2 regions of the Bradyrhizobium sp. CCGUVB23 genome follow, and region 1 is predicted to be linked to the other one. Evidence: predicted binding sites of a transcription regulator. Region 1 holds the regulator's gene; the other holds the start of a gene.

Region 1 (4,212 bases):
CGCAGCTTCTCGAGCGCCTTCTCGACCGACAGCTTTGAAGTCTCTGCCATCAAGGCCTCCCAGACGTCTATTGACGCGCCTGCATGCGGTCGCGCGCAGCAATTCTGAGCCGGAAGCAGGACGACGCGATATTGTCCCAAAGGGCATCCCGCCGTCCTGCTGCTGGAGCGACATTTCATCTCCACCTTCGTGATCGCCCCTTTTGCCTCGACGCCCGCACTCGGCTAGAACGCAACGCGACCTGTCCTTACGATTTGCTCTGCAGGAGTTTTGCCCGTGGCCCTGATGCCGGTGTCCGATGCCCTCGCCGCGGTGCTTGCGGGCGTCGTGCCCGTGGCTGAGGAGATAGTCGCGCTGGATGCGGCCTGGCATCGCGTGCTGGCGCGCGACGTCGCGGCCAGGCGCACGCAGCCGCCGCAGGCGATGTCGGCGATGGACGGCTATGCGGTGCGCGCCACCGACGCGACGAAGGTGGGTGCAGAGCTCACCGTGATCGGCGAGGTCGCGGCCGGCCGGCCGTTTGCGGGAACGGTCGGCGCGAGCCAGGCGGTGCGGATCTTCACCGGCGGCGTGGTGCCCGATGGCGCGGACGCGGTGGTGATCCAGGAGGACACCGTCGCTGACGGCAAGCGCGTCACGATCAAGGAGGCCGCGATCGTCGGACGGCACATCCGCCCCGCCGGCGTCGATTTCCGCGAGGGCGACGTGCTGCTCCGACAGGGAGCCCGGCTGACCGAACGCGACCTCTCACTCGCCGCCGGCATGAACCATCCTGAGCTTGCCGTCCGCCGCCGGCCCAGGGTCGCGATTCTCGCGACCGGCGACGAACTGGTGATGCCGGGCTCGACGCCCGGCGCGGGCCAGATCGTTTTTTCCAACGGCTACGCCTTGCACGCGCTGGCGCGGGCCGAGGGCGCCGAAACGTTCGATCTCGGCATTGCAGCCGATACCGTTGCGGCGACCACCGCCGGTATCCGCCGGGCCCGCGAGAGCGGCGCCGACATCCTGATCACGACCGGCGGGGCCTCGGTCGGCGACCACGATCTGGTCAGGCCTGCGCTTCAGGCCGAAGGCTTCGAAATGGCGTTCTGGAAAATCGCGATGCGGCCGGGCAAGCCCATGATGCACGGCCATCTAGGCGCGATGCGGGTGATCGGCCTGCCCGGCAATCCGGTGTCGTCCTATGTCTGCGGCTTCCTGTTCATGGTGCCGTTGATTCGCGCGCTTGCGGGCCGCTCGCGCGTTCATCACCGCCGCGAGCGCGCCGTGCTCGGGCGTGACGTCGGGCCCAACGATGTCCGCGAGGACTATCTGCGTGCCAGGCTCGAGGAGCGCGAGGACGGCACGCTCGTGGCCGTTCCGGTCAACCACCAGGACTCCTCGCTGCTTGCGAATCTCGCTATGGCACAGGCACTTCTCGTGCGCGCGCCATTCGCGCCAAAGGCCGAAGCAGGCACGCCTTGCGAGGTGTTGCGGCTGCCCTTGTGAGTGCGATCTGATTCGCGCGTGACGCGAACTTCGCCGCGTTCACACAAAATTAAGTGGTTGCGGAACACATATCGAACATATAGTGTCCGTTCATGATTTGTTTCGAGCATCTAGCGGCTTCTGCTGAATCTGACGTCTCGGAATCGAACGACATCAACCGGGGGACTTGGTCGAGATGTTAACGCGCAAACAATACGAGCTTCTGCGGTTCATCAGTGAGCGCCTCAAGGAAAGCGGCGTGCCGCCCTCCTTCGACGAAATGAAGGACGCGCTCGATCTGCGCTCGAAGTCGGGCATCCATCGCCTGATCACCGCGCTGGAAGAGCGCGGCTTCATCCGTCGCCTGCCCAACCGCGCGCGCGCCATCGAGGTCATCAAGCTGCCCGAGCTTCAGGCTGCAGGCGCCGGCCGCCGCGGCTTCACGCCGAGCGTCATCGAAGGCAATCTCGGCAAGGTGCGGGGCCCAAGCGCTACTGTCGACGAGGGCGAGCGTCCGGTCGCCGTGCCCGTGATGGGACGGATCGCGGCCGGCACGCCGATCGAGGCGTTGCAGACCCGCAGCCACACCATCAGCGTACCGCCGGACCTGCTCGGCTCGGGCGAGCACTATGCGCTCGAAGTGCGCGGCGATTCGATGGTCGACGCCGGCATCCTGGATGGCGACATGGCGCTGATCCAGCGCAACGAGACCGCGGATACCGGCGACATCGTGGTGGCGCTGATCGACGACGAGGAAGCGACGCTCAAGCGCTTCCGCCGCCGCGGTGCGTCGATCGCGTTGGAGCCCGCGAACACCGCCTATGAGGTGCGCATCCTGCCGCCGAACCGGGTGAAGATTCAGGGCAAGCTGATCGGGCTGTACCGGAAGTACTGATTGCCCGGCAGATTGCCGGCCATCGCGCAGCGACGCGGGCGGACGGATTGTCCGCTCCGGCGGAATGGTGTTTCCGCTTCCACCGCGATTATCCTCACACCTGCGCAGAGCTAATCCTCAAGCACCGCAAGCGCGAATGCGCGGTGCACGATAAAGAGGAAAAAACCGTGCGACAGATGATTTTGGGCGTGTTCTCGGCGGCCTTGCTCGCGGGCTCGGCCTCCGCGAGCGATGCAGCGCAACACCACTGTGCCATCCGCAAGACGGAGCACGCGGTAACCAGCGCGCCATTCCGCAATTCCAACAATGCGATCGCACCCGCGCCGCAGGTGAGCTGGCCCTATTCAGGGTACTCCGCTCCTGCCGGCCGCTGATGGAAGCTCGCGTGAGTGAATGGTGTGAACCAAGATAGACTAACAGCGAGAGGCTTTGTTCCTGGTTTGCCGGGAAAGATAATGTGATCGGGCGACGCGCACACGGGCCGCAGATTTGCCCACAAACGCGATACACTCGAAGGCTTCCAACTCTGATAGAGGCCTGCGCCTCCGGGGGGGCGCGGACCTGCTATCTCGCATGAGGAGCACTCCGATGTGTGACTACAGCCTACATGCCGTTGCGACCCGCCCCGCTCAAGTCGGCGAGACGATCGTCACGACAACCTTCCGCGGCACCTCGACGCGTGGATTTGCGTCGGAGCGTGATCTCTCGGTTGCCGTCTGCCTCCTGCCGGGCACCGAGCTCGCCTTCGCCGACAACGTCCGCTACGACAATCGCTGGATCTGGACACGCACCGTCAATTCCCGCGTCGGCAAGTTCGGCAAGGTCGATCCGCACATTCCCGATCGTCATCATGATGCGATCGAATTCCCCGACGGCAACTACGTGCTGGTGACGCAGCTCGTCGAGGGACAGCGTGCCACCGTTCTGCAATTGCCGGTGACGCAGCCGCTCGGCGAGAAGACAGAGCAGCCCGCCGTCGAGCAGCACACGACCACGACGCCTACGACACGCCTGCCGATCGGCTGACGCGTCTTTCAATCCTCGGCCTGCAGGTCGGCCTCCGACGGCGTAGCGTCCTTGCTGCGTGGAGTAGCCGGCCGCGGTGCGAGGCTGAGCTCGAAATCGCTATCGCCGGCCTCAGCCGGCGACCAGGGGCGGTTTGCGCCCCTTGCTTTCACCGTTTGCAGCGTGAAACCGTCGCCCTCGCGCGATAGGGTGAGCGCGCCTTGCGTCTTCAGACGCTCGCGATCCACGACCATTGCCGCGCAATCGGTTGCTGCCGGCTTCGCCGTCACCACCAGCGCGGCGCGGCTGCAATCATCCGCCAGCGCGTCGACACGCAGCGAGAGCGCGACCAGACGACCATCAGCGAGCGGCGTCACGCAGCCGGCCTCGTCGCATGAGACGCCGTCGGCGAGCGAGGTAGCGGTTGCGCTGCGCGGATCGGCATCGGCTGCAAGCCACTCCTTGAGGAGAAAATTGTCCTTGCCGGTTCGGATCAGGTGCAGTTGGCGGTCCCTGCCGCGCACCGCGACGCTGTGGCCGTCGCCCGCGATCAGGATGTCGGGCTGGCGCACGTGCAGCGTCGAACCAATCGAGAGCGCGAGCACGATGGCGCCCGTCCAGCGCAGCGGCGTGCGCAACAGGCCCATCACGATGAGGCCGATGCTGGCGGCAATCAGCGGACCGGTGCCGAACGCGGCGATGCGGCCGACCGCGCCCGGCAACGCCGCGACCCAGCGCGTCACAACGACCATCCAGTCGATGCCGATCCCCATCAGCCACCAGAACACGCCATCGAGCCCGAACGGCGCTGCGATCAACCCCAAAAGTCCGGCGGGCATCACCAG
Region 2 (4,212 bases), on a different contig from region 1:
TCAACGCCGAGGGCGTGCCGGTCTGCGCCAACACGCTCTATCGACGCGTCACCTACCGCAGCATGACCAGCGGCTATGGCACGCTCTACCAAATGAACGACAAGGACGAATCGATCCGCAAGGCCCGCTACAACGCCGACCAGGTCGTGCGCGAACTCCTCGCCGCGAGCCAGGGCGCCAAAACGGACGGCGCCGCCGCATGAGCGATTCCGCACAAGGCTCCAAGCCTGAGCGCCCCGCCCTCCCCCGCGACACATTTCGTTCGCAGCGCACGGCCGCGCCGCCTGCAACGCCCGTCATTGTCACGCCGGATTATGACGATCGGCCAGCCGCGCCCGCACCCCAACGAGACGAGAGCCCGGCCCGCGGGGGCGAGCCTGCCCTCAGGGCCGCTCGAGGTAAGGCCGAGGCGAGGCGCAATCCATTTGACGCCTATGGCGAACGATCGTCCTCGCGGCCCTATGCCCTACGGTTGCCTGACCCGATCGATCTGGTCCTACGCCAGATGGCGGCCGAAGAACGGACGCATCCGCTGCGCGTCATCGACCGGATTCTCCATGAGCACCTGAAGAAGGCGGGGCGATTGCCGCCCACGCGCGGCACCTGACCACAGGCCCTCCGCCGTCCCTACGGCGCTTTTGGGGAGCGCGGGCCGGCTCCCGGCCCGCTCCGCTGCGCTCCGGTCACTGGCGCGACTGGACAGCCGTCGCCGAACGGCCGCTCCCTCGTGGGGATAAGCGCGACACGAAGATCGCGGCCGATCTCAGCGCCCGTCCGGACCGAGCCAATCGATTCTTTTCGGGCAGCAGCTGCCCATCTTGAAACATTCAATATACTGGCTAATGTCTCTCGCGCCCGCATCGTGCGGCCTAACCCTGCTCCCGGTCCACATCTGTTCCCATGGCGCGCGTTCGAAAGCCCCTGCCCCCCGATCACTCGATCCTCAACGAAATGCTGGCCATCCGGCTGCAGCAGCTCGAAATCGAGAACGGCGGCATGGAGGCGTTCCAGCCGAAGACAGGCATAGCGCGCGGAACTTATTACACGATCGTGCGCGGCCTCGGTAATCCAACGTTCAAGACCATGGAGCGGATCGCATCGAGCCTCAACATGAGCGTCCTCGAATTGCTCGGCTTCGACGTCGACGACGCGCGCCGGGCGCTGAAGAAAAGCGGCGTCGACTATGACGAGCTCACCTCCGCGATCAACAAGAAGAACCAGGCCGATCGGCGCGTAGCGCGGCAGGCGCGATCGCGCAAGGTCGGGGGATAGCGGCAAGTCACAGCCCGACCGGAAAGCATCGGCGGGGGAACGGGTGAAGGATTTAAGGGGCGATGAGGCTTGCGAGGAAGTCATCGTCCCAGACTGCGGTCATGCGTTTGAGGCGTTGAGAGTCTTTTCCGGGCACCCTGCGGATCAGATTGTTGGCCATGTGCTTGAGGGTGACGAAGCTTTCGGGGGCGTTTTCAGTCCGCACCCGGCATTCGTCGTCGCGAAAGACCATGTCCACGTAATAGGTGACCTCGGCCACGGTCCGACTCCAACGACTTGACCCGGCAGTTAAATTGTGTTCTCTATATGTTCCATTGTCAATCGGAGCATCGGCCCTTTCGACCCGGCCATCCTCCCGAGTGGGTCGACATGGCAGATCAGTTCGTCATCACGGAGAAAACCAGCCAGGCCAAAGATGTCCGCGCTGCAATTGGTTCGCACTACGGCGATGTTCTTCCAGCAGAGGGCCATTTGTTCGATCTCCTCGAACCGGAGGACGTTGTTCCGGCCTGGAAGCGATGGTCGCCGATACTTCTACGGCCTGAAGGTCTTTACGGAACGCGCCCGGCAGAGGGTGGCAACAAGGCCGCTAAGCTCAAGGCCATTCGCGAGGCGTTGCGCACTGCCAGGCGAGTTTGGCTTGCAACCGATTGCGACCGCGAGGGTCAACTGATCGGTCAGGAAATTCTTGAACATTACGGGTATCGCGGTCAGGTGATGCGGGTGCTGTTCACCGCTCAGGATTCGCAGACCATCCGCGAGGCATTCGGTAGGGCAAAGCCAAATGCCGAATATGCTCGCCTTTACGCTGCTGCCGTAGCCCGCCGCCAGGCCGATCAGATTTACAACCTGTCACTCACTCGCACCGCAACTGTCATCTTGGGACAAGGCGCGCGAAGAGTGATCGGGGTTGGTCGTGTAAAGACGCCGACGTTAGCAATTGTGTGCAAGCGTGAGTTGGAAATCCGGAACTTCGTGCCGCTTGCCTATTTCGAAATTATCGCCACTGCGAAAGTTGCGGGCGGGCAATTCCAGATGCGGCACGCGCCGCCGGAACGAATTGTTAAACGCGAGATCGCCCAGGACGTAGTCAAAGCGGCTGAAGGCTTCGAGGGCGCGCTTACCGTGCGCGTCGAGGATAAGCGGCAAGCGCCACCCAAGCTGCATGATTTGCCGTCGTTGCAGAAGCTCTGCGGCTCGCGCTTCGGCTGGTCAGCCAGCAAAACGCTCGAAGTGGCGCAGGAGTTGTATGACGGCCAAGGTAAGAAGATCATCACTTATCCCCGTGCCGAAGTGCGCTACCTGCCGCAGAGCTTGATATCGGATGTGCCGCGAATCATAGCCGGACTGCGGATGGGTCAATCGTTCAGTGCGATCCTGGTACCCGAGCCGCCGGTGACTCGTAGAGGCGCGAGCGGCATCTTCTACGACCAGGGGCTGAAGGGAGCGAGCCACCACGCGGTCATTCCCAACGTCAACACCATCGACAAATTGCCGGATGTTTGGCCTCGCCTGTCGTCTGACGAGAAGAAACTCTTTGACGTCATCGCGCGAGCATATATGGCCGCCCTGATGCCCGACTTCCGTTACCGCCAGACAACCGCAACGCTCGATGTGCGCGGCTTCGAATTCCGCGCTGCCGGTCGCCAGCCTATCGATCTCGGCTGGCGAGCCGCATTCCCGGAGTGGCAACCCGCCGACGAAAAGGGCGATGAGGCGCAATTGCTGCCGCCACTGCGCAACGGCGAGACCGCGCGACTGCAAGATCCAAAAATTGAGAACAAGGAGACCCGGCCGCCGCCGCGTTACAACGAAGGCGCTCTGATCGAGGCTATGCAGAATGCCTGGCGTTTTGTTGATGACGAGGTTCTGCGGAATCGCTTGAAGGAAGCTAAGGGTATTGGCACGCCTGCGACCCGAGCCGAGATCATCGGCGGGCTGAAGAAGCAGGGTTTCCTGATTGCCCAGGGAAAGAATATTGTGCCGACCGAGACCGGCCTGTCATTGTTCGGCGTTCTCAAACAAGCCGATCCAGCGCTAGTCGATCCCGGCGTGACGGCGCAACTTGAATGCCTGCTCGACGATGTCGTGGTGGGCAAACAGGAGATGGTCGGCGCGATTGACGCCGTATGCGATGTCGCCGAGCGCATTATCAGCAAGCTGAAGGAGGGTGCTACAGCGGGAGGACCTTCTTTGCTTGGCAGCTCAGGGGGCAACGGCACAGCAACATATCCACCGACGCCTGCGATGAAACGCTTTGCTGACAGCCTCGTCCGGCAGAAGAGAATAAAACCACCGCCCGGCTATAAGACCTCGATATCGATCTGTCGCAAATTCCTTAGCGAACATGCGCCTAAAAAGTCTGACGGTGAAACGGCCGGTAAGCTCGGCCTCAAATCGGTAAGTGCAGCACAGTTGCTGTACGCCAAGAAGCTGGCGCAGGGGAAAGGTCTCATCATCCCCGATGATGCGCGGACCAACTCGGCCGCGATGTCCGCGTGGATTGATACGAATCGAAGCAAAAGACCCCGCAAGCGTAAATCCAAAAACTCCAACAGGCCGTTAGCGTCGAGTGCACGTCAGGCTGCGCCGCCCAATTATAAGAGGTCTCGAAAACAAAAAGTTGACACCGATGCCGCTTCAATGGCTCCCGTGCCAGCAAACTCAATCAGGACCCCACTGCGGATTCCTTATGGCAACAAGGAGGTCGCGCTGAAACTCGGTGCCCGTTATGGCTCGGAGGGGTGGTATGCTCCTCCTGGAATTGATCTTTCTGCATTTGGCGAACGGGGGTGGCTGCTTTAAGTGTGAATGCTGATCGAACATTGACCCTCATCGGCGTCGTCGAGACCCTTTCAGGCCATTGATTTCATTGATTTGAGATGACGGGACCCCTACGCCGATCATGGTCGAGGTTTTGATCAGATCGCTTGCGTCCAT

The links. The regulator LexA, encoded in region 1, represses DNA repair genes until DNA is damaged. The targets are predictions, from matches to a motif close to TGTTCNNNNTGTGTTCNG.
Region 2: a site for LexA is predicted at 1,569-1,586, ahead of NLN62_RS52115 (type IA DNA topoisomerase). Genes of this name have one in related genera too.

What each region holds. Positions count from the first base shown of each region.
Region 1 is NZ_JANADQ010000001.1:9,029,225-9,033,436, forward strand. Features, by position in the region: gene NLN62_RS42345 (hypothetical protein) at 1-50, opposite strand, end outside; gene glp (gephyrin-like molybdotransferase Glp) at 277-1,488, shown strand; gene lexA (transcriptional repressor LexA) at 1,664-2,362, shown strand; gene NLN62_RS42360 (hypothetical protein) at 2,530-2,736, shown strand; gene NLN62_RS42365 (hypothetical protein) at 2,951-3,388, shown strand; gene NLN62_RS42370 (ComEC/Rec2 family competence protein) at 3,397-4,212, opposite strand, start outside.
Region 2 is NZ_JANADQ010000003.1:250,189-254,400, forward strand. Features, by position in the region: gene NLN62_RS52095 (ParA family protein) at 1-203, shown strand, start outside; gene NLN62_RS52100 (hypothetical protein) at 200-607, shown strand; gene NLN62_RS52105 (helix-turn-helix domain-containing protein) at 901-1,272, shown strand; gene NLN62_RS52110 (hypothetical protein) at 1,325-1,531, opposite strand; gene NLN62_RS52115 (type IA DNA topoisomerase) at 1,642-4,077, shown strand.